DNA from 3 places in the Oceanimonas doudoroffii genome. Region 3 is predicted to be linked to each of the others. Evidence: predicted binding sites of a transcription regulator. Region 3 holds the regulator's gene; each other region holds the start of a gene.

Region 1 (8,084 bases), on a different contig from region 3:
ACCTCCATGGGCATGATGGCGTTGATCAACCTTGTGGCCATACTGTTGCTGTCCGGCGTGGTGATTAAGCTGGCAAAGGACTACAACGACCAGCGCAAGCTGGGCCGGCTGCCCACCTTTGACGCCAGCAAATACCCCGAGCTGCACAGCCAGCTGGAAGAGGGGATCTGGGATAAAAAGAAGTAACTCGAGGGATTAGGGCCTGCAGGTTGTGATGTGCTTCGCTCATCACAACCTGCTTCCTTCATGCTGGCCGGGCTAGGTTCCAAACACTTACATTTTACGCCTTACGCCTTGGATCAAGGCTGTTCACCCACCAGAAACTGTTTGCTGATGGCCTTGAAGGTGTCGGTACCGGCCTGCTGCATCAGTTCAAACACCACCATTTCCCGGCTGACGATGTGCGCGCCGGCGCTGCGCATGCGTTCCAGGCCAAGGTGGCGGTCTTCCTCGCTGCGGCTGCCCACGGCGTCGGCCACCACAAAAACCGCCTTGCCCGACTGCAGCAACTCCAGCACGGTTTGCAGCACGCAGACGTGGGTTTCCATGCCGCATACGATGATCTGGCTGCGATCCTGCCAGTGCTCGGGCACACAACCGCCGGCCACGGCGGAAAAATGCACCTTGTCCACCACCTCGGGCTGCTTCACCAGGGAGGTAAGGGCTGGCAGGGTGTGACCCAGGCCGCGAGGGTACTGCTCGGTAAACAGGGTGGGAGTGCCCAGCACCTGACAGGCCTCAATCAGCCAGCCGGCGCGTGCGGCCAGACCATTGCTGTCGTGAATGGCGGGCACCAGTTTTTCCTGAATGTCGATCACCAGCAGGGCGGCCTTCTCGGGATGCATCAGCATAATCTTCTCCTTGTTAATCGGCTGCCCCAGTATGCCGGTTTCGGTGCAAATAAACAGTCCGCCTAGACCTTGAACTCGCCCAGCAGCCGGTCCTGGTGCTGCATCTGCTCCAGCATGGCATGGCACTTGTTGAGCTGCTCCAGGGCACCATTGGCCACATCCTGGCTGATGTCCCGAATGTTGGTGGTGTTCTGGTTGATCTCTTCGCTGGTGGCGCTTTGCTCTTCGGCGGCGGTGGCAATCTGCAGGTTCATGTCGTTGATTTGCGCAATGGCCTCGCGAATACGGCTCAGCACTTCGTTGGCTTCGGCGGCATCCGTGGTGGTGCTGGCGGCCAGTGCCTGGCTTTGCTGCATCTTGTGCTCGGCCTGCTGCACTCCCTGCTGCAGCTTTTCTATCATGTCGCCAATTTCCTGGGTGGACTGTTGGGTGCGGGACGCCAGCGAGCGTACTTCGTCGGCCACCACCGCAAAGCCGCGGCCCGACTCGCCGGCCCGGGCCGCTTCAATGGCAGCATTGAGCGCCAGCAGGTTGGTCTGCTCGGCAATGCCGCTGATCACCGACAGAATCGATTCTATATTGCGGCTGAGCTGGGCCAGCTCGTTGACGGAGGCCATGGTATCGTCCATGTCGGCGGCCAGGCGGGCAATGGCCTGGGTCGAACGGGACACCACCAGCACGCCCTGTTCGGTTTCCTGGTTGGCGGCGTTGGCGGCCTCGGCGGCATTCTGAGCGTGGCGGGCCACGTCGTTGGCGGTGGCGGCCATTTCATGCATGGCGGTAGCCAGCTGATCCAGCTCCTGCAATTGCAGTTGCAGCTGTTGTTCGGCCTGCTCCGACTGTACCGAGGTTTCGGCGATGCGTGACTTCAGGGTATGGGCACTGCTCATCACATTGCCGATCAACTGCTGCAGGTGGGCCAGAAAACCGTTGAACTCGCCGGCAACCAGGGCGAATTCGTCTTTTCTGACGATGGGCAGGCGCCGGGTCAGGTCGCCTTCGCCGCTGTTGATGTCGGCCAGGGAGCGGTGCAGGCCACCCAGCGGCTTGAGCTGGCTGGTCATCAACAGCACCAGGATCACCAGGCTGACGGCAACGCCTATGGCGGCGATGAGCAGGGACTGCCATTGCAGCCTGTCGGCCCGCGCCATGACAATGCTTTCGTCCAGGGCTACGCCGATATACCAGTTTGCACCCTGCAGGCCCTCAAGGGGAGTAAAGGTCACCCAGTGGGAGGCGTCATTGAGAGCATGGGTGCTGAGTTCGGCGCTGATCTCGGGCGTGCTGCCGTCAAACAGATCGCTCAGCGGACGGCCGTTGAGGGCGGTGTTGGGGTGGGAGATGATGTTGCCGGCCCGGGTCACCAGAAAGGCGTGGCCGGCGCCGTTGAAATCGATCACGTTAATCGCATCGGCAATGGATTTCAGGCTAAGATCGCCGCCAAAGGCTCCCAGAAAACGGCCGTTATCGGTAATTTTGGCTACCGCGGAAATCAGAATGTCACCGGTGCTGGCGTCGGCATAGGGCTCGGTGAGCGAGGCTCTGGAGGCGTTTCGGGCCACGGTGTACCAGGGGCGCTGGCGGGCGTCCCAGCCGGCAGGGTTCCACTCTGGGGTGTTGGAAATGGCCCGTCCTGCTTCGCTTTCCAGGCCGCCGAAAATCAGCATGAATTCTTCCCTGAGCAGCGGCAGATCAAAGGTGTGCTGCACTTGCTCACGGCTGAAGTTGCCGTTGATTTGTTGTGCCGCCATGTCGATCAGACCCAGCTTGCCGTTCAGCCAGTTTTCTATCTGGTGCGCCAGGGTGGAGCTGGTTTCATGAACGGTGGCGGCGGTTTGCTGGCGCAGGCTGTCCCGCACCTGCGAAAGTTGCAACCAGGACAACAAACCAACGGTGATCAGCAATACGGCGGCAGCGGTGAGCCCCACCTTGTGAGTCAGCTTCATACAACATTTCCCTGTTTTTGTGGCTCGAAGAAAACGACCGAGGTCGTATTGAACGGCGGCCCTGAGCCAAACTCAACGGTTGTTTTTCATTGTTTGCGCAAGCGCACAATTTTTTAACATGGCGGGAGTGACGGCAGCAGAAACTGGTATTTTTTTCGCCTTTTCGTGTTTGTCCTCTTGCCTGCCGACCGATTTCGATTTATTCATATCGCCCTTTTTTTCCAGCCTGGGAGTTTCCACCGGCACGTCGCGTCGGGCAGTCGACCCGTTCGCCAGTTTCTTTTCCGTTGTTCCCGTCACGGGGTCTTTCCCGTTTTTCATTGTTGCTGTTTTCGTCACTGTTTTGGTTTTGCCTGGAGGTAAGGCGTTAATGAGTGGTGGCAATCCCTGTTTGAATTGCGGTGCCTGCTGTGCGTTTTTTCGTGTGTCTTTTTACTGGGGAGAAGTGCACAGCGACTTTGCCGTGCCCGAGCCTCTGACCGAGCCGGTGTCTTTTACCCGTCTGGCCATGCGTGGCACCAACCAGCCATCGCCCCGTTGTGTGGCGCTGGAAGGGGAGGTGGGCGGCTGCGTGTCCTGCTCCATTTATGAAAATCGGCCCGGCCCCTGCCGGGATTTTGAGGCCTATGACGCCGAGGGCGCCTGCAACCGGGCCCGGGCCGCTCATGGCCTGCCCCCGCTGGAGGACAATCCGGTGGCGGCATAAGCAGGCGGCGCCAGACCTTGGAGGAAGCGACCGCGGTGGTGGCCACTCCCTCGTATCGCCAGTCATAAACAACCGGCCCAGGACGGTGCCGGGCCGGTTGTTCAGGGCACAAGGCCTGACGTGGTGTTAACGGTCGTCGGAGCTGGACTCAATGCGGTGAATGCTCAGATCCGCGCCGTTATATTCCTGCTCGGCATCCAGCCGCAATCCCACCAGAACCTTGATCAGGCCGTAGATGACAAGGCCTCCCAGCAGGGCAATGGCGACCCCCAGCAGTGAGCCCAGCAACTGGGACATCAGGCTGACGCCGCCCAGGCCACCCAGCGCCTCGCTGCCGAAAATGCCCGCGGCAATGCCGCCCCAGAGGCCACACAGCCCATGCAGGGGCCAGACCCCCAGCACGTCGTCGATTTTCCAGCGGTTCTGGGCCTGAGTGAAGGCCCAGACAAAGAGTACCCCGGCGACGCCACCCACCAGCAATGAACCAAGGGGATGCATGACATCGGATCCGGCGCAAACCGCCACCAGCCCGGCCAAGGGGCCGTTATGGATAAATCCGGGGTCGTTGCGGCCGGCGATCAGGGCGCTGATGATGCCACCGACCATGGCCATCAGGCTGTTGACCGCCACCAGTCCGGAAATGCCATCCAGCGTTTGGGCCGACATAACATTAAAGCCGAACCAGCCGATGCAAAGAATCCAGGCGCCAAGGCCGAGAAAGGGAATATTGGAGGGCGGAAAGGCCACCAGCCGCCCGCCCTTGTAGCGCCCGTGGCGAATGCCCAGCAAAAGCACCGCCACCAGCGCCAGCCAGCCTCCGACGCCATGCACCACAACAGAGCCGGCAAAATCGTGAAAGGGTGCACCAAACCGGTCTTCCAGCCAGTCCTGAATGCCATGGTTACCGTTCCAGGCAATGCCTTCAAACAGCGGGTAGACCAGTCCCACCACCAGCGCCGAGGCGATCAGGAAGGGCCAGAAACGTCCGCGCTCGGCGATGCCGCCGGAGATGATGGCTGGAATGGCGGCGGCAAAGGTCATCAGGAAAAAGAATTTGACCAGCTCATAACCGTGGTTCTGGGACAGCACGGCGGCACTGTCATAAAAGGTGACGCCGTAGGCCAGCCAGTAGCCGACGAACAGATAGGCCAGGGCCGAAAAGCCAAAATCGCTCATGATTTTGGCCAGGGCATTGACCTGGTTCTTGCGCCTGACGGTGCCCACCTCCAGAAAGGCAAACCCGGCATGCATGGCAAACACCAGTATGGCCCCCAGCAGGATGAACATTGTATTGGCACTTTGCGACAGCTCGCCGATAGCGCTGCTGATTGATTCCACGCGATTTCCTCCGTAACGGTGACCGGTGCCCCAGATAGGGTCGCCTGCACCGAAATGCAGCATGATTTACCTTAGCACCCGCCACCTGATTATGACGTTGCCCGCTTTGGTGCGGCGTGAGACGGGGTTGCACCAAAGCGGATCCTGTTAGTGCGAGTATCGAGGCAAAATTTGTGCCAATGGGGCTGCCACTGCCGGCTCACCGAAGTCGGCGGCGTGCTGGTAATCGCGGGGTTTCGGCGGCCATGCGCGCGGCCTGTGGCAGCACCGGCGCCATGGAGAGGGCGCGAAGGAACGCAGTAAGCGACGGAAAATGCTGGTGTTTTGAGGGGTGTCCGGTAGTCTTTAGGCAGAACACAAGGAGCCTGGTTATGGAAAAACTCTCTGCCCTCGAGCAACGCGTGATTGGCTGCCTGATTGAAAAGCAGGTGTCCACCCCCGATGTCTATCCGCTTACCCTCAATTCACTGGTTAACGCCTGCAACCAGAAAAGCAACCGGGATCCGGTGATGAGCCTCGCCGAGCGCGACGTGCAGTCGGTGCTCAACACGCTGGGGGCCCGTCGTCTGGTGAACAACGTGGCCGGTTTTAACGCCCGTGCCGCCAAGTATCAGCATCGCTTCTGCAACACCGAGTTTGGCGAGCTGCAATTCAGCGCCGGTGAGCTGGCCATTGTCTGCGAGCTGCTGCTGCGTGGCCCGCAAACCCCGGGGGAGCTGCGCAGCCGCTGCGCCCGCCTGCATCCGTTTGGCGATGTCAGTGAGGTGGACGACTGCCTGCACAGCCTGATGGAAAAGGGCCCCTTTGTGGTCAAGCTGGAGCGACAGCCCGGCAAGCGGGAATCGCGCTATGCCCACCTCTTTGGCGATGCCCCGGTGACCGAGCCATCGGCCCCGGTGGCGCCGGCAGGGGACGCTCAGGCCCGTATTGCCGAGCTGGAGGCGGAAGTGGCCCGGCTCAAGGCCCGCATTCGCGAGCTGGAAGGGGAGTGATGCCGTTCGCCACTTTCAGCCGGTGCCATCGAAAGCACGGCACGGGCGCAGTGGCAGCGAACGGAACTCGCATTTAACGTCGGCACTGGGTGCTCATCCTGGCATTTATCGGCCATAGTGGTAGGAGCGATAATGGCGGTGGGAGCCAGTGATGAATTCCCTGACAGATGCAGACGACAAGCAGGAAGTGGCGCGCCGGCTCAGCCTGGACGCCTTCTGGATGCCCTTTACCGGCAACCGGGCCTTCAAGGCCGCGCCCCGGCTGCTGGCCGGGGCGGACGGTGCCTATTTTACCGATGTGGACGGCCGCCGGCTGTTCGACAGCCTCTCCGGGCTGTGGTGCACCGGCCTGGGGCACAAACACCCGAAAATCATTGAAGCCATTCATCGTCAGCTGCATACCCTGGATTATGCCCCCGGGTTTCAGACCGGCCATCCCCTGGCCTTTGCGCTGGCCGAACGATTGGCGGCGCTGGCGCCCGCCGACCTTAACCGCGTGTTTTTTACCAACTCCGGCTCCGAGTGTGCCGACACCGCCCTGAAAATGGCCCGGGCCTACTGGCGTGCCCGCGGCAAGCCGGAAAAGACCCGGCTCATTGGTCGGGCCAGGGGGTATCACGGGGTGAACATGGGCGGCACCAGCCTGGGGGGAATCGGCGCCAATCGCAAGCACTACGGTCAGCTGGTGGACGCGGATCACCTGCCTCACACCTTGCTGGCGGAAAACGCCTTCAGCCGGGGCCAGCCCGAACAGGGCGCGGAGCTGGCCGAACATTTGCTACGGCTGATTGAGCTGCACGACGCCTCCAATATCGCGGCGGTGATCGTGGAGCCCATGTCCGGCTCGGCCGGTGTCATCGTGCCGCCGGTGGGCTATTTGCAGCGGTTGCGGGATATTTGCCATCGACACGATATTCTGCTGATTTTCGACGAGGTGATCACCGGCCTGGGCCGCATGGGCGAACTGTTCGGCGCCGATTTTTTCGGTGTGGTACCCGACATCATGAATCTGGCCAAGCAGCTCACCAACGGGGTGGTGCCCATGGGGGCGGTCATCGCCAGGGAGCATATTTATCAGGCCTTTATGGCGCAGCCGGGGCCGGACTACATGGTGGAGTTCCCCCATGGCTATACCTATTCCGGCCATCCCCTGGCCTGCGCCGCCGCCATGGCGTCGCTTGATATTCTCGTTGAAGAGGAAATGCCGGGCAGGGTGCGGGCGCTGATGCCGGTGTTCGCGGAGCAGATCCATCGGCTCAGAGGACTGCCCCATGTAGTGGACATTCGCAACTGCGGCCTGGCCGGAGCGGTGCAGCTGGCGTCATACCCGGGCGAGCCGGCGCGCCGGCCCATGGAGCTGGCCATTGCACTGTGGCAGGCGGGCTATTACGTGCGCTTTGGCGGAGACACCCTGCAGTTTGGCCCGCCCTTTATCTCCACTCCAAGCGAGGTTGAGCAGTTGTTTGGCGGCGTGGCGCGTGTGCTCGCCAACGCTTGAGCCTAGTGCCGTTCATGGATGTGAACGAGTGTGGTCGGTGCCCCTTTTATTGCCGGGCGCAAGCTGTCACAATATGCGCCTCTTGAGGGAGTAATCGTTCGGCAACCGCCGAAACGGCTGTCAACAATCTCTGAGCCAAAGGCTTATGGCAGTCGTGTCCTGACGGATTGATGAGACTCGAGACGCAACCATCCACCGGGCGGGAGATGGTGCGTCTTGGTTGTCGTGTCCCGCCCCAAGAGCGCTTATGAACATGTCTTGCCTGTCATTTCTTCTGTCTGCCCCTGTTCATGGGGGTAAATCACCATGCTGATGTCTGTTGCTGCCATTTTGCTGGGCCTTGCGGTGCTGGTGTGGAGTGCCGATCGTTTCGTGGATGGCGCCTCTGCCACCGCCCGTCATGCGGGCATGCCCCCCTTGCTGATCGGCATGGTGATCGTGGGCTTTGGAACCTCGGCGCCGGAAATTGTGGTGTCTATTATCTCGGCGCTGGAAGGCAACCCCGGCCTGGCGCTGGGTAATGCCTATGGCTCCAACATCGCCAATATCGGGTTGATCCTGGGGATAACGGCGCTGATAAGCCCCATTGCCGTGCATTCCCAGGTGCTGCGCAAGGAACTGCCCATACTGCTGCTGATCACCCTGCTGTCCCTCAGCCTGTTGTGGAACGGCTGGCTGGCGCGGACCGATGCCATCATGCTGCTGGTGGTGTTTGTGCTGCTGATGGCCTGGAGCATTCGTCAGGGCCTGCGG
Region 2 (8,084 bases), on a different contig from region 3:
ATCTGCGTGCGGCATGCAGACATCGGTCATCAGCCGGTCGGCGCCGGCCTGATCGCCCCGCTCCAGCAGCGCCACCAGCTCTCTGGCCTGCTCCAGACTGATGAGTCCTTGTTGTTGTGTCATGGCAATGCCCTTATCCGATGCGCTCAAAAACCTTCTCGAGTTTTTCCTTGAGAGTGGCGGCGGTAAAGGGCTTGACTACGTAACCGTTCACGCCGGCCTGCGCGGCGGTGATGATTTGCTCGCGCTTGGCTTCGGCGGTCACCATCAGCACCGGCAGGTGTCTGAGCTTGTCGTCGGCGCGAATGGCCCTGAGCAGATCAATGCCCTGCATGCCGGGCATGTTCCAGTCGGTCACCACAAAGTCAAAATCCCCACTCTTGAGCATGGGCAAGGCCGTGGTGCCGTCGTCCGCCTCGTGGGTATTGTTAAAGCCCAGATCCCTGAGCAAATTTTTTATAATCCTGCGCATGGTGGAAAAATCATCCACGATGAGGATTTTCATGTTTTTGTCCAACCGATTCCTCCTGTCCGCTGAGCCAATCAGCGCTGACCATGAAAACGTGCCACCGGGTTAAATCGGCAGCCGCGCCGGCTTCTTGAGCCGAATATCAGGTTTTTACGCCGAAAGCCGCGAAAAATGTCATTGTTGCCAATCTTTTAAACGGGAACGAAGCCGCAGCATGGCCTGACTGTGGATCTGGCTCACCCTCGACTCGGAAACCGACAGGATCTCCCCGATTTCCCGCAAGTTCAGTTCTTCATCGTAATAAAGCGACAGCACCAGGGCTTCCCGCTCCGGCAGTGTTTTAATGCCGTCGGCGAGGGCCCGCTGAAACCGGTCTCTGGCCATACCGGCAAAGGGGCTGCCGGTATGTACGGCCGGATCGGCCTGGTATTCCACTCCCTGCTCAAATTCATCCATTTCCAGCAGCTTGCCGTGATTAACGTCGGCCAGCATGGTGTGATACTGGGTCAGCGACACCCCCAGCTCGTCGGCGACTTCCCGATCCTGGGCCGGGCGGCCCTCACGGCGCTGAATGGCATGCATGGCCTCGGCAATCTGGCGACCGTTGCGGTGCACCGAACGCGGCACCCAGTCGCCCCGGCGAATTTCATCCAGCATGGCGCCACGAATGCGAATGCCGGCAAAGGTCTCAAAACTGGCGCCCTTGGACGCATCAAAGCTTTTCGCCGCCTCCAGCAGCCCCACCATACCCGACTGCACCAGATCGTCGAGCTGAACGCTGTCGGGCAGGCGCGCCAGCAAATGCTGGGCAATGCGCCGCACCAAGGCAGCGTGCCGCTCCACCAGGCCCTGGCTGTTGTGCCGGGCGTAGGCCTGCGCCTTAATCACCACGGGCATCCTGCTCAGCCACCGGATTGGCGAGCAGTCTCTCTACAAAAAATTGCAGGTGTCCCTGGGCCCGGTGCGGTGTGGGCCAGGTCAGGGCCTTGGTGGCCAGGGCACGAATGGCAATGGACGACGGCGCCTTGGGGTACTGATTCACCACCAGGGTCTGGCGCCGCACCGCCATGCGCAGGTTACCGTCAAAGGGAATGCAGGACACCAGTTCCAGGGAGGCGTCGAGAAACTTGTCGGTAACCCGGGTCAGCTTGGCGAACAGCTCCATGCCTTCTCGCTGGCTGCGCACCATGTTGGCCACAATCTTGAAACGGAAGACACCGTGCTCCCGGGACAGCAGCTTGATCAGCGCATAGGCGTCGGTGATCGAGGTGGGCTCGTCGCACACCACCACCAGCACTTCCTGGGACGCCCGGGAAAAACTGAGCACCATGTCGGAAATGCCGGCGGCGGTGTCCACCAGCAGCACATCCACCGGGGTGCGCATCTCGCTGAAGGCCCGAATCAGGCTGACATGCTCCAGGGGTGACAGCTCGGTCATCGACTGGTTGCCGGAGGTGGCGGGAATAATGCGAATGCCCTGTGGGCCTTCCACCATGATGTCGTCGAGGCTGCACTCTCCCCGCAACACATGGGACAGGTTGCGCCGCACGCGAATGCCCAGCAGCACATCCACGTTGGCCAGCCCCAGATCCGCATCCAGCACCATTACCCGCTTGCCCTGTGCCGCCATGGCCGAGGCCAGATTGAGGGTGATATTGGTCTTGCCCACCCCGCCCTTGCCCCCGGTGACGGCGATCACCTGCACTCTGTTCATTTTGCTCATAAGCCGCAGTCCGCTTGCCTGGTCCTGAAACCAATTAGTCATAGAAACGCGCATCCTCATCGTCTGCGTCGGAAGCGGCCCAGTAGTAGGGCTCTTCCTGCTGCTGTTCCACTCGGCCCAGGGCCTGGCGAACCAGCTCCTCGGCCTTGGCCAGACGCAGGTCTTCCGGCACCCGCTGACCGTCGGTGACATAACTGATGGGCAGGCTGTTCTGAATGCTGATGTCGAGCACGTCGCCCAGCGACAGGCTTTCGTCCAGCTTGGTCATAATGCAGCCGGCCAGGGGAATGCGGCGAAAATGCTCCACCGCCTCCTGCAGCACCCGGCGCTGGGCGGTGGCCGGCAGCACCAGGTAATTACGAATACGAATCTGGCGATCCCCCACCAGGGTGTCGAGTTGCTCGTTGAGGCGCATGTCCCGCTGGCCCATGCCGGCGGTGTCAATCAGCACTAGACGGCGATGACGCAGCTGATACAGGGCCTGAGCCAACTCTTCGTAGGTGCGCGCCTGCTTGACCGCCACACCCATGATTCGGCCATAGGTCTGCAGCTGCTCATGGGCGCCGATGCGATAGTGATCCGTGGTGATCAACGCCAGCTGATCGGCACCGTGACGGGCGGCAAACCGCGCCGCCAGTTTGGCGATGGTGGTGGTTTTGCCCACCCCGGTGGGACCGAGCAGGGCCACGGCACCGCCCTGGCGCATGATTTCGTCTTCGCCGGTCACCAGCAGCTCGTTAAGCGCCGCTTCAATCTGGGTCCAGGCCTCGTGGGGGGCGGCACTTTCGTGTACCCGCATGGCCAGCATGTCGGCAAAGCCGTCGCTGAAGCCCAGCTGCCTGAGCTGCTTGATCACCATGGCCCGCACCGGCTCGCGCCGCTCCACTTCCTGCCACATCAGCCCCGACACCTGGTGCTCCAGCAGCCGGCGAATGCTGGCAATTTCCTGGCGCATGGCGTTCAGTTCCTTGTCTTTGGAACTTTCCTTTTGCCGGCTGTCACGGCTGCCCTTGCCGCCGCCGGCAAACAGTGACGACGGCTGGTTGAGCACCGGCTCCCGGCGCTTCTCGGGCTGGCCCCAGTCCACCTGCTCGGCCAGGGTTTTGGGGGAAGGGTCGCGTTTGCCCCGGCTGAGCAGGGCCTGCAGGGAGTCGGCCTGCTGCTGACCACTGAGCGGCGGTACAAACTGACGGGCCTGCGACGAAATTCTGACATTGTCGTCGGACAAGGCGCGGGGGGAGCTGTCCACCGGCGCTCCGTCGTCGTCATCCACGGCGGCGACGATTTCAATGCCGCCCGAGACCTTCTTGTTGGACATGATCACCGCATCGGGCCCGAGCACTTCCTTGACTTCGGCCAGGGCGGCCCGCATGTCCTTGGCAAAAAACCGTTTAATCTTCATTCAGTCTCCCCCCGCTACTGCTGTCCGACCGAGGCTACGATGCGGATCTGACGATCGTCCGGCACTTCCTGATAAGACAGCACCCGCAGACTGGGAATGGTATGTTTCACAAAGCGCGCCAGGGTGGTACGCAACATGCCCGAGGTCAGCAATATCGCCGGCTGACCTTCCAGCTCCTGATTGGTGGCGGCCTGGGACAGGGACTGCTGCATGCGCTCCGCCAGTCCCGGCTCTATGCCGCTCCCTTGCGCGCCACCGGCCTGCAAAGAGTTCTGCAAAATTTGTTCCAACTCTGGCGCCAGGGTGATGACCGGCAGCTCCCGCTCGGTGCCGGCAATCTCCTGCACCAGGAACCGCCGCAGGGCGATTCGGCAGGCGGCGGTCAGCACTTCCGGATCCTGACTCTTGGGGGCGTACTCGGTCAGGGTCTGCAGTATGGTGCGCATGTCACGAATGGACACGCCTTCGTTCAGCAGGCTCTGCAGCACCTTGGTGACCAGGGCCAGGCTCAGGGTATTGGGCACCAGGCCTTCCACCAGCTTGGGCTGACTGCGGCCTATCTGATCGATCAGGTTCTGCACTTCTTCATGACCCAGCAGCACGGCGGCGCTGTTGGTGAGTAGCTGGCTGAGATGGGTCGCCACCACGGTCGCGGCATCCACCACGGTGTAACCCAGGCTCTGGGCGTGCTCTATCTGATCCCGGGCAATCCAGGTGGCTTCCAGGCCAAAGGCCGGATCCCGAGTATCAATGCCCTGTAGAGGGCCGAACACCTGGCCCGGGTTGATGGCCAGCTCCCGCTCGGGATAGATGTCGGCGAGCCCCGAGCTGACCCCCATCAGGGTGATCTGATACTGGTTGGGGCCCAGCTCCAGGTTGTCGCGAATGTGCACGGCGGGAATGAGAAAGCCCAACTCCTGGGACAACTTCTTGCGTACCCCCTTGATACGACTGAGCAGCTCGCCGCCCTGGGACACATCCACCAGGCTGATCAGCCGGTAGCCCACTTCCAGGCCGATGGTATCCACCTGCACCACGTCGTCCCAGCTCAACTCGCGGCTTTCGCTGCCGCCGGCCACCGCCGGCGGCTGGGCCGCGGCTTCCTGCTGTTGCTGTGCACGCTCGCCCTGGCGCTTGTGCATCCACCAGGCACCAAAGGCAGACAACCCACCCAGCAATAAGAAGGCAAAATGGGGCATGCCCGGCACCAGCCCCATGGCGATCAGAATGCCGGCGGCGATGGCAAGGGAGCGCGGGTTGTCAAAAAGCTGACCCAGCATGGCCTGGCCCATGTCTTCCCGCGTGTTTTGCCGCGTCACGATAATGGCGGCGGCAATGGACAACAGCAACGAGGGGATCTGCGCCACCAGGCCATCACCTATGGTGAGCAGGGTATAAACCCGGGCGGCATCGCCAAAGGACAGCTGGTGCTGGGCCATGCCGATAATGAAACCGCCGATGATATTGATAAAGAGGATCATGATGCCGGCAATGGCATCCCCCTTAACGAATTTTGACGCACCGTCCATGGAGCCGTAGAAGTCCGCTTCTCGCGTGACCTCTTCCCGGCGGGTACGGGCTTCATCCTGATTGATCAGGCCGGCGTTGAGATCGGCATCGATGGCCATCTGTTTGCCGGGCATGGCATCCAGGGTAAAACGGGCACTCACTTCGGAAATACGTCCGGCGCCCTTGGTCACCACCGCGAAGTTGATGATCATCAGGATCAGAAAGACGATAAGGCCGACCGCATAGTTGCCGCCGATCACCACGGAGCCAAAGGCCTCGATCACGTTACCGGCGGCATTGCCGCCCTGGTGACCTTCCAGCAGCACCACGCGAGTGGACGCCACGTTCAGTGCCAGCCTGAGCAGGGTGGCCACCAGCAGCACGGTGGGAAAGGCGGCAAAGTCGAGGGGACGCTGGGTGTAAACCGCCACCAGCAGTACCACCAGGGCCAGGGAGATATTGAAGGAAAACAGCACATCCAGCATCAGGGCCGGAATGGGCAACACCACCATGGCGAGCGCCGCCAGCACCAGCAGCGGCGTACCCATGCCCTTGTTGACCCACTTGGACCACTGTTTTGCCTGTGAAAGCCTCGCCCTTAACTCCATGACACTCGCTGACGTTCAAAAATCATGGTGGTTGACATGCAAAAAACAAACCAACTTAAATCAACAGCCAGAGGGGGAGATGTCATGGACTGAAGCCACAGGTGGCTTGCTCCTTTATAGCTTCAGCCTTGCGGTGCTTTATACCCGGTACTCATCGGGGATGGGCAAATCGTCCTTGAGCGGTACCGGCTTGTTGCCCTGCCCCTTGCGCCAAGCGTTAAGCTGGAACACATAGGCCAGGATCTGGGCCACGGCCACAAACAGGCCATCGGGAATTTCCCGGTCAAGCTTGGTGGAGAAGTACACCGCTCGGGCCAGGGCCGGCGACGAAATCACCGGCACCTGATACTCCCGGGCCACTTCCCGAATCTTGAGGGCGACTTCATCCAGCCCCTTGGCCACCACCACGGGGGCCGCACCGGGCTTGTCCTTGTCATAACGCAGGGCCACCGAGAAATGGGTCGGGTTGACCACCACCACGTCGGCGGTGGGCACTTCGGCCATCATGCGGCGATTGGCCATTTCCTGCTGCAGCCGGCGAATACGGCTTTTCACCTCGGGTTTGCCCTCGGTGTTCTTGTATTCGTCCTTGACCTCCTGCAGCGTCATTTTCAGCTGACGAGTGTGGTTCCACACCTGAAAGGGCACATCGATGGCGACGATGGGCAACAACGCCAGGCACAGTGCCAGTCCCATCCACAGCAACAGCTCCAGGGCGTCCTTCATGGCCAGGTTCAGGGTTTCACCGCTGAGGCGCAGAATATGGTCGAACTGGCTCCACAGCAGCCAGATCGCGATGGTGGCAATAAACACCACCTTGGCAATGGACTTCAGCAGCTCGACCAGCGCCTGCACGCCAAACATGCGCTTGAGGCCGTTCACCGGGCTGAGACGACTGAATTTTGGCATCATTGCCTGGGTGCTGAAGTTAAAGCCCCCCAGCAGGCTGTTGCCCACCAGGGCCGCCACCAGCACCACGGCAAACATGCCCAGTAACGGCCACATCAGCCCGCCAATGGCCTCGGCCAGCGCCGGCATCATGGTAGCCGGATCGAAAATGGCCGCTCGTTCCAGCCGAAAACTCTGCTCAAACACCATGGACAACGCCTCCCCGAGCGCATCCCCCAGCATCAGCAGGGCAGCGGCGGCACTGAGCAGCACCGCCGCCGTGCCCAGCTCCTTGGAACGGGGAATCTGGCCTTTTTCCCGCGCCTGCCGAAGGCGCTGCTCCGTGGGCTGTTCCGTTCTTTCCTGGCCGTCCGACTCTGCCATGTCAGCCTCCCTCGCAGGTCAGTCTCAGGGTGTCACACATCACCTGCTGCATGCGCAGCCATTGATTTTCGAAATGATCCATAAAACCGCCCAGGGTCAGCCACATGATAAACAGGCCGCATACCATGCTGATGGCAAAGCCCACGCTGAAGATATTGAGCTGGGGGGCGGCCCGGGTCATGACCCCGAAACTGAAGTTGATCAGCAGCATGGCCACGATGGCCGACAGCGACATGGCCACCGCCGCCTGAAACAACAGTGTCAGCAAACCGGCGAGGTTCTGCCAGTCGCCGACCGTCAGCCCACTGACGGCCACCGGCACTGAGGTAAAGCTGAGCACAATGGCCTCGATCATCACCAGGTGGCCATCAAGGCCGAGAAACAGCAGGGTGCCCAGCATCAGGTAAAGCTGACCCACCACCGGCGCCGACTGACCATTCAGGGGATCGACCATAGAGGCAAACCCCAGGCTGGTCTGCATGGCAATAATCTGGCCGGCGGTGACGAAGGTCTGCAGCAAGAACTGGGACAGCAGGCCAATAACGGCGCCGATCAGCACCTGCTGAACGGTGATCAGAAAGCCTGCCATCGAAAACAGCTCCACCGCCGGCATCGGCGGCAGCACCGGCGCCACCGCCAGGGTCATGGCCACCGCCAGCAGCAGCCGGGTATAAACCGGCGTAAGGTTGGCACCAAACATCACCATGGTCATCATCAACCCGGCAATGCGGCACAAGGGCCAGAGGTAGGAGGCCAACCATTGCATCAGCTCGGCGGTGGTATAACTCAAACATTCACTCCTGCAAAACAAGCTGTAAGCAGCCCGAGCGAGTGGGTGGCAAGACTTCAGTTACAACCTTATTTGTGAGGCAAACTCGGTTCCCGCAAACAATTGGGGTTGTCTTCTAGCTTTCGTCTTAAAGCTTCCAGTGATGTCTTACCCGATAACCTGAGGGATCTGGCCGACCAGCTCGTGAAAATAATCAATCAGCATGCCAAACCCCCAATGGGCGCCCACGGCCAGGGCGCCCAGGGTCACCAGCAGGCGGGGCAGAAAACTCAGGGTCTGCTCGTTGATGGAGGTGGCGGCCTGAAAGATGG
Region 3 (8,084 bases):
GGCTGATCCTGGCCGGTAAAGGGGCGCAGTTCGGCAATCCAGTGGGGGTTGGGCAGAAAACGGGCGTCAAACACGAAGTCGGCGTCCTTGGAAACGCCGTATTTGTAGCCAAAGGACTCGAACACCCAGTTCAATTCCTTTTCTTTCTTGCCGAGGATGCGTTCGCGAATGATTTCGCTGAGATCGTGAATGCTTAAGGACGAGGTATCGATGCGCAGGTCCGCGTCCGACGACAGTGGCGCCAGCAGATGAGTTTCTTCGCGAATGGCCTCGTCCAGGGTCAGGCTGTGGCGGGACAGCGGATGCAGCCGGCGAGTGTCCCCAAAGCGGCGGATCAGCACCGAATTGTCGGCGTCGATAAAGATGCTGGAAGGCTGAACGTCATCCATGGCTCGCACCTCGGCCAGAAAGGCTTCCAGCTGCTCGGCACTGTCGGGCAGGTTGCGTACGTCTATGCTTACCGCCACCGCTCCGGGTTTGTCCCGGCGCAGCCGCACCAGCTCCGGCAGCAGCGCCACCGGCAGGTTGTCGACGCAGTAATGGCCGAGATCTTCAAGTACCCGCAAGGCCACGGTTTTGCCCGAACCGGAACGGCCACTGACGATCACCAGCTGCATCTTGCTATCCTCAGGCTGAAATCATGATTTGATAGAGTTCCTCATCGCTGCCGGCCTGACGTAATTGCCGGCACACCTGCTTGTTACTCAGTTTCTCGGCGATCAGCGACAGGGTCTTGAGGTGTTGCTTGCATTCCTGCTCCGGTACCAGCAGGGCAAACACCAAGCCCACCGGCTGGTTGTCGATGGCGTCGAACTCCACCGGCTCGGCAAAGGTAAGCAGTACGGCAGTCGCCTTGTTGTCATCGCTGATCCGGCCGTGAGGAATGGCGATGCCATTGCCGATGCCGGTACTGCCCATTTTCTCTCGGGCCAGCAGACAGTCAAAAAGCGGCTGGCTGCCGATATTGAGATGTTCGGCAGCCAGCTCGCTGATAATTTCCAGAGCACGTTTTTTGCTCGTGCAGGGGACTGCACTGCGGGTGCAGCCCCTGCTGAGTATGTCGGCGACTTCCATGGTTATTTTTGCTTGAGTTTTTCTTTGTGTTTGATGATTTGACGATCCAGCTTGTCGATGAGGCTGTCGATGGCCGCATACATGTTTTCATGCTGGGAGTTGGCAAACAGCTCGCCGCCGGTGACGTTCAGCTTGGCTTCGGCGATTTGCTGCATTTTTTCCACATTAAGGATGACGTGCGCATTGGTGATGTGATCGAAATGGCGTTCCAGCCGGGTAAACTTGCTGTTCACATAATCACGCAGGGCATCGGTGATCTCGACATGGTGTCCGGTCAGATTTATTTGCATAACGTCTTCCTTCTGTCGTTGCCTTTAAACCAGGCGTTTGCGCTGATTGGAAGGGGGAATGGCCAGTGACTCCCTGTACTTGGCGATGGTTCGCCTGGCCACCTTGATCCCCTGGTCGGCCAGCAGCTGGGCAATTTTGCTGTCGCTCAGCGGCTTGGCCGGGTTTTCGGCCCCGACCAGCTTCTTGATCAGGGCGCGAATTGCCGTGGACGAACACTCACCCCCGTCGTCGGTGCCCACATGACTGAAGAAGAAATACTTGAGTTCAAACACGCCACGGGGGCTGTGCATGAACTTCTGTGTGGTCACCCGGGAGATGGTGGATTCGTGCATCTCCACCGCTTCCGCCACATGGTTCAGCACCATGGGCTTCATGGCCTCTTCTCCATATTCAAAGAATGCCTGTTGTTGTTCAACAATACAATTGGCAACCTTGAGCAGCGTCTCATTTCGGCTTTCAAGGCTCTTGAGAAACCACTTGGCGTCCTGCAGGTGATTGCGAATAAACTGGCCGTCCTCGCTGTTGCGGGGCTTGCTGGCCAGGGCCGCGTAGGTCTGGTTGAGCCGTATCTTGGGCATGGCCTCTGGGTTGAGTTCCACCACCCAGACCCCGCTGCGCTTGGTGACCACCACATCGGGAATGACGTATTCGGAGTTACCCTGAATAATGCTGCTGCCGGGGCGGGGCTCCAGTTGCTGAATCAGCGCCAGCACTTCCCGGAGCTCGTCTTCCTTGAGCTTGGTCTTGCGCTGCAGGCTGCGGTAGTCACGGTTGCCGAGCAGGTCCATGTGCTGGGCCAGCAAGGCGCGGGCTTCACTCAGCCAGGGTGTGTCGGGCGGATACTGCTCCAGCTGAATGCACAGGCACTCCTGCACGCTGCGGGCGGCCACGCCGATGGGGTCGAAGTGCTGAATACGCTTGAGCACTGCTTCCACTTCGTCGGCCTCGATACCGAGCTCCCGGGCCGATACCGCTTCCAGCAGATCGTCGATACCGGCGGTGAGGTAGCCGGCGTCGTCGACGGCATCGATTATGGCCATGGCGATGGCCTGATCGGTGTCACTGAAAGGGGTCAGATTCATCTGCCAGATCAGGTAGTCCTGCAGGCTCTCGGTGGTTTCACCCTGGTAAACGCTGTCTTCCAGCCCTTCCGGCAGGCCGGCGCCGCCGCTGACCGGAGAGGCGGTGTAAACCTCCTCCCAGCTGGTGTCCATGGGCAAGTCTTCGGACAGCTGGTTGCGCTCCATGGCGGTGTCGGCGGCCATCTGCTCTTCGTTGCGGTTGTCGGCCACCTTGACGCTGTCGGCTTCCTCCTGCTCCAGCAGGGGGTTGCTGTCCAGCGCCTGCTGAATTTCCTGCTGCAGCTCCATGCTGGACAGCTGCAACAGGCGAATGGCCTGCTGCAGCTGGGGCGTCATGGTCAGCTGCTGGCCCAGACGTAACTGAAGAGTCGGCTTCATGTATGCAAACGTCCTTCCATATCAACCGCGGGTTGCGGTGCCTTCAGAGGCTGAATTGTTCGCCGAGATAAACCTTTTTGACCTGCTCGTTGGCGAGGATTTCCGTCGGTGTGCCGGCGGCGATGCGGTGCCCATGACTGACAATATAGGCCTTTTCGCACACGTCCAGGGTCTCGCGCACATTGTGATCGGTGATCAGTACGCCCAGTCCTCTGTCCCTGAGGTGCAGAATGATTTTCTTGATGTCTATCACCGAAATGGGATCCACACCGGCAAAGGGTTCGTCGAGCAGAATAAAGCGCGGATCCGCCGCCAGCGCCCGGGCGATCTCAACCCGCCGCCGTTCGCCGCCGGACAGACTCATTCCCAGGCTGTCGCGAATATGGGTAATGTTGAATTCTTCCAGCAGCTGTTCCATTTTCTCGCTGCGGCCGTCGGCATTCAGATCCTTGCGGGTCTGCAGCACCGCCATCAGGTTGTCGGCCACGCTCAGGCGGCGAAAAATCGAGGCCTCCTGGGGCAGGTAGCCAATGCCGGAGCGGGCGCGCACGTGCATGGGCTCGTGACTGATATCCTGGCCGTCGATGGTGATGCTGCCGGCGTCCCGCTGGACCAGGCCCACAATCATGTAAAAGGAGGTGGTCTTGCCGGCACCGTTGGGGCCGAGCAGACCCACGATCTGACCGGTGTTAACGGTCAGGCTGACGTCGGCCACCACTTTGCGGCCCTTGTAGCTTTTCTGCAGGCCGCGCGCTTTCAGTATCGCCATGCTCAGTTCTTGTCCTGCTCGTCGAAATTCTGCACCTGCTCGGGCAGGAAGATGGTGGTGACCCTGTCCTTGCCGCCCTGGCTTTCGGCCTCCATCTGCTCCTTGTCGATAAAGTAGCGAATACGGTAGCCGGTGACGATGTTGTCATCCTGCTTGAGCTTGGCGTCCCGAATCAGGGTGATGGTGCGGGCGCGCATGTCGTAGTGAATTTCCCGCGCCTCGGCATGCACCGGCTTGCCGTTGTTGAGGATCTGCTCGTAGGTGGCCGGACTGCCCTTGGCAGTCATCGACTGCAGGCCCTGTTCATTGCGGATCACCACCAGCTGGTCGGCGCGCACGTCTATGCTGCCCTGCTTGACCACTACCTTGTCGATAAAGGTGACCTTGTCATCGGCCAGCTCTACCAGTTGACGGCCCGCGTCTATGGTCACCGGCTGGCGAAAGTCGCTGTCCCTGGCCTGGGCCTGACCCAGGCCGAGCAGGCCGCCAAGACTAAGGATTGAAATAAGTTGCCCGGGTTTCATTCAGTAATTCCACCGTTTGTTGATCAAGCTCGCCCAGCACACCCAGCCCCTCGGCCTGGTATTGCGGACTTTGCAGCCGCACCTGCCGGTTGGAGCGCAGCTGGTTATTGATAAAGTCCAGTTCCAGATATTCGGTGGTCAGGGTTTCCACCAGGGCATCCGGTTGCAGCCCATTGCCCACGACATTGCCGGTCAGCACGGCATTGTCGCCGGTATTGATGGTGCCGTCATCACCGCGGAGCCGCCACTGGGGCTGGCCATCGGGGGAATAGAGCAAGATAACAGGTTTTTTCATCAGGGTCATGGACAGGGGCTCGTAGTACTCGGCGTACTCCGCCTGCATGCCCCGGTAGGGCAGCCCCAGCCGGTTGTACTGCACGCTGGCCAGGTTGGTGGCGACGAAATCGGGCTGGTAATCCTGCGGGTTTACCGGCGCTTCGGTATCGTTGCGAAACCACTGCCAGCTGGCCAGCGCAATGATGAACAGGGCGCCAAACAGCCAGGTCTGGCGGCTCATACGCTCATGCCCTCGGCCTGCTCCAGCCGGCCGCGGGCCGCCAGCAGCAGATCGCACAGTTCGCGCACCGCACCCCGGCCACCGGCGGTGCGGGTCGTGTAGTCGGCCCGCTGCAGCACCAGCGGGTGGGCATCGGCCACCGCTACCCCCAGGCCGCAGTCCTGCATCACCGGCAGATCCACCACGTCGTCGCCGATATAGGCCACCTGTTCGGGGGTGAGTTCCAGGCGCTCAAGCAGCTCGCCGTAACTGTGCATCTTGTCACTCTGGCCCTGATAGACATGGCGCACGCTCAGTGAAGCCATGCGTTCACTGACGATGCGCGAGCTGCGCCCGGTGATCACCGCCACTTCGATGCCGGCATTGAGCAATGCCTTGATGCCAAAGCCGTCCCGCGTGGAAAAGCCCTTGTATTCCTCGCCGTCGTTACCGAGGTAGATCATGCCATCGGACAAGACGCCGTCCACGTCACAAATCAGCAGGCGAATGTCTTTCAGCCGGCGCCAGACGTCCTTGGTCACGGCGCCATAGAGGGTTTGTACCGTCATCAGATCACTCCCGCGCGTAGTAAATCGTGCATGTTAAAGGCCCCGATCGGGCGCTGGTCATCATCCAGCACCAGCAGGCCGCTGATTTTTTTCTCTTCCATCAGTTTGACCGCTTCCGCCGCCAGCATGCCGGCGGGCACAGTGGTGCAGCTGCGGGTCATGACCTGCGCGATGCGAGTGTTGTGCACGTCAACCTTGTGGTCCAGGGTGCGGCGCAGGTCTCCGTCAGTATAGATGCCGGCCAGCCGGCCTTCGCCATCGACCACGGCGGTAAAGCCCATGCCGCTGCGGCCGATCTCCAGCAGCGCCTCGATGATCAGGGTGTCGAGACCCACTCGGGGCACCCGCTCGTCCTTGTGCATGATATCGGCCACCCGCAGCAGCAGCCGCTTGCCCAGGGCGCCGCCCGGGTGGCTGAGGGCGAAGTCGTCGGCGGTAAAGCCGCGGGCCTCCAGCAGCGCCACCGCCAGGGCGTCACCCATGGCCAGGGTGGCGGTGGTGCTGGCGGTGGGGGCCAGTCCCAGCGGGCAGGCTTCCTGCTCGACCCGAGTGCACAGGTGCACATCCGCTTCCCGGGCCATGGTGGACTCGGGCTTGCCGGTCATGCACACCAGCTTCATGCCCCGGCGCTTGAGCACCGGCAGCAGGGCGATGATTTCCTCGCTTTCACCGGAGTTGGACAGGGCCAGCACCAGGTCCCGGCTGTCGATCATGCCCAGGTCGCCGTGACTGGCTTCGCCCGGGTGCACAAAAAACGCCGGGGTGCCGGTGCTGGCCAGGGTGGCGGCAATCTTGTGGGCGATATGGCCGGACTTGCCCATGCCGGTCACGATGACCTTGCCCTGGCAGTGAAACATCAGCCGGCAGGCATGGTTGAAGGATTCATCCAGATATTGATAAAGGCCGTCGATGGCCGCCTTTTCAATATCGAGAACGCGTTGGGCGGTGCTACGATAATCAAATTCTGCTGACATGGGGTTCTCCGCTTCAGGGGCGGCGCCATTATAGAAAAGCCCGCGCCGAGAAGCGACCGGCATGATGCCTGCAGGGGCAGGATTTGGGTGGACAGGGGGTGGCGCAAATTCACCGTCATGCGGTTGCCGATATTCGGCCGAACCCATACAATCCTTTCTTTTTTACGGGGAAGCGAGTGTGAGCCAGAGCCTTGTCGAGATACGGGATCTTTGCTTCAGCCACGGTGATCGTCCTCTCTATGAGGGCATCAACCTGGAAATTCCGCGTGGAAAGATCACCGCCATCATGGGCCCCAGCGGTATCGGCAAGACCACCTTGCTGCGGCTGATCGGCGGTCAGATCAAGCCCGACAGCGGCGAAGTGCTGTTCGACGGCGAGTCGATTCCGTCCCTGGGGCGCAACCGGCTGTATCAGCTGCGCCGGCGCATGGGCATGCTGTTTCAGAGCGGCGCCCTGTTTACCGGCCTGTCGGTGTTTGACAATGTCGCCTTTCCATTGCGAGAGCACAGCGGCCTGCCGGAAGCCATGATCCATACCCTGGTGATGATGAAGCTGGAAGCGGTGGGGCTGCGTGGCGCCGCTCATCTGCTGCCGTCCGAGCTGTCTGGCGGCATGGCCCGGCGCGCGGCGCTGGCACGCAGCATCGCCCTGGATCCGGAGCTCATCATGTATGACGAGCCCTTTGCCGGCCAGGACCCCATCAGCATGGGGGTGCTGGTCAAGCTGATTTCCGAACTCAACCGGGCCCAGCAACTCACCTCTATTGTGGTGACCCACGACGTCGACGAGGTGATGACCATCGCCGATTACGCCTACATCATCGCCAACAAGAAGGTGATAGCGGCGGGCACGCCCGAGGAGCTGAAACGGCACGAGGATCCCCAGGTGGTGCAGTTTCTGCGCGGCAATGCCGACGGCCCGGTGCCGTTTCATTATCCCGCCCCCGATTACAGGGAGTCACTGACCTATGTTGATTGAGGTGATTGGCCGGCTGGGCCGGCAGGGTGTTTCCGGCCTGACCGCCCTGGGCCGGGCCGGGCTGATGCTGACCCACGCTTTGCTGGGGCGGCCCGAGCCGAAAAAGCATTTTCCGCTGCTGGTGCAGCAGTTGCATGTGGTCGGTGTGCAGTCGGTGCTGATCATTCTGGTGTCGGGGCTGTTTATCGGCATGGTGCTGGCGCTGCAGGGCTACAACGTGCTGGTGGACTTCGGTGCCGAAGGCAGCCTGGGTCCCCTGGTATCGCTGTCGCTGCTGCGGGAGCTGGGCCCGGTGGTGACCGCGCTGTTGTTTGCCGGCAGAGCCGGTTCGGCGCTGACCGCCGAGCTGGGCCTGATGAAGGCCACCGAGCAGCTCTCCAGCCTGGAAATGATGGGGGTGGATCCGCTGCGCCGGGTGGTGGCCCCTCGGTTCTGGGCCGGCTTTATCAGCATGCCGCTGCTGGCGTTTCTGTTCAGCATGGTCGGCATCTGGGGCGCCAAGCTGGTAGGGGTAGACTGGTTGGGCGTGGACGAGGGCGGCTTCTGGTCCGCCATGCAGGCGGCGGTCGACTGGCAACAGGACATCATGCAGGGCTTTGTAAAGAGTCTGGTGTTCGCCCTGGTGGTGACCTGGATTGCCCTGTTTAACGGAGTGGATGCCAGGCCCACGGCGGCCGGCATCAGTCAGGCGACCACCCGTACCGTGGTTCATTCATCTCTGGCGGTGCTGGGGCTCGATTTCGTGCTCACCGCCATCATGTTCGGGTAAGCGATAATGAAATACAGCAAACTGGAATTCAGCGTCGGCTGCTTTATGCTGGCCGGCATCGGCGCCCTGCTGCTGCTGGCGTTCAAGGTGGCCGGGGTGAGTGTCAACGGTCAGGGGGAGACCTATACCCTGTATGCCCGCTTTGACAACATCGGCGGCCTCAAGGTGCGCTCTCCCAT

What was found. Region 3 encodes sigma-54, which starts transcription at its own class of promoters, with help from an activator protein. Its sites were predicted from a motif close to TGGCACNGTTTTNGCTT; they were not measured.
Region 1: a site for sigma-54 is predicted at 5,004-5,020, ahead of B6S08_RS10700 (ammonium transporter). Genes of this name have one in related genera too.
Region 2: a site for sigma-54 is predicted at 5,748-5,764, ahead of flhA (flagellar biosynthesis protein FlhA). Genes of this name have one in related genera too.

Annotation. Positions count from the first base shown of each region.
Region 1 covers NZ_NBIM01000002.1:227,687-235,770, forward strand. The annotation lists gene B6S08_RS10675 (alanine/glycine:cation symporter family protein) at 1-186, shown strand, start outside; gene B6S08_RS10680 (hydrolase) at 300-851, opposite strand; gene B6S08_RS10685 (methyl-accepting chemotaxis protein) at 914-2,797, opposite strand; gene B6S08_RS10690 (hypothetical protein) at 2,870-3,118, opposite strand; gene B6S08_RS10695 (YkgJ family cysteine cluster protein) at 3,168-3,503, shown strand; gene B6S08_RS10700 (ammonium transporter) at 3,630-4,841, opposite strand; gene B6S08_RS10705 (YceH family protein) at 5,213-5,833, shown strand; gene aptA (omega-aminotransferase AptA) at 5,985-7,331, shown strand; gene B6S08_RS10715 (calcium/sodium antiporter) at 7,638-8,084, shown strand, end outside.
Region 2 covers NZ_NBIM01000001.1:1,515,105-1,523,188, forward strand. The annotation lists gene B6S08_RS07020 (protein phosphatase CheZ) at 1-123, opposite strand, end outside; gene cheY (chemotaxis response regulator CheY) at 134-505, opposite strand; gene B6S08_RS07030 (RNA polymerase sigma factor FliA) at 644-1,357, opposite strand; gene B6S08_RS07035 (MinD/ParA family ATP-binding protein) at 1,350-2,234, opposite strand; gene flhF (flagellar biosynthesis GTPase FlhF) at 2,227-3,594, opposite strand; gene flhA (flagellar biosynthesis protein FlhA) at 3,609-5,711, opposite strand; gene flhB (flagellar biosynthesis protein FlhB) at 5,850-6,983, opposite strand; gene fliR (flagellar biosynthetic protein FliR) at 6,985-7,773, opposite strand; gene fliQ (flagellar biosynthesis protein FliQ) at 7,921-8,084, opposite strand, start outside.
Region 3 covers NZ_NBIM01000005.1:141,109-149,192, reverse strand. The annotation lists gene rapZ (RNase adapter RapZ) at 1-617, opposite strand, end outside; gene ptsN (PTS IIA-like nitrogen regulatory protein PtsN) at 628-1,074, opposite strand; gene hpf (ribosome hibernation promoting factor) at 1,077-1,364, opposite strand; gene B6S08_RS14105 (RNA polymerase factor sigma-54) at 1,389-2,825, opposite strand; gene lptB (LPS export ABC transporter ATP-binding protein) at 2,869-3,594, opposite strand; gene lptA (lipopolysaccharide transport periplasmic protein LptA) at 3,597-4,118, opposite strand; gene lptC (LPS export ABC transporter periplasmic protein LptC) at 4,087-4,635, opposite strand; gene kdsC (3-deoxy-manno-octulosonate-8-phosphatase KdsC) at 4,632-5,186, opposite strand; gene B6S08_RS14080 (KpsF/GutQ family sugar-phosphate isomerase) at 5,183-6,157, opposite strand; gene mlaF (phospholipid ABC transporter ATP-binding protein MlaF) at 6,336-7,136, shown strand; gene mlaE (lipid asymmetry maintenance ABC transporter permease subunit MlaE) at 7,126-7,905, shown strand; gene mlaD (outer membrane lipid asymmetry maintenance protein MlaD) at 7,912-8,084, shown strand, end outside.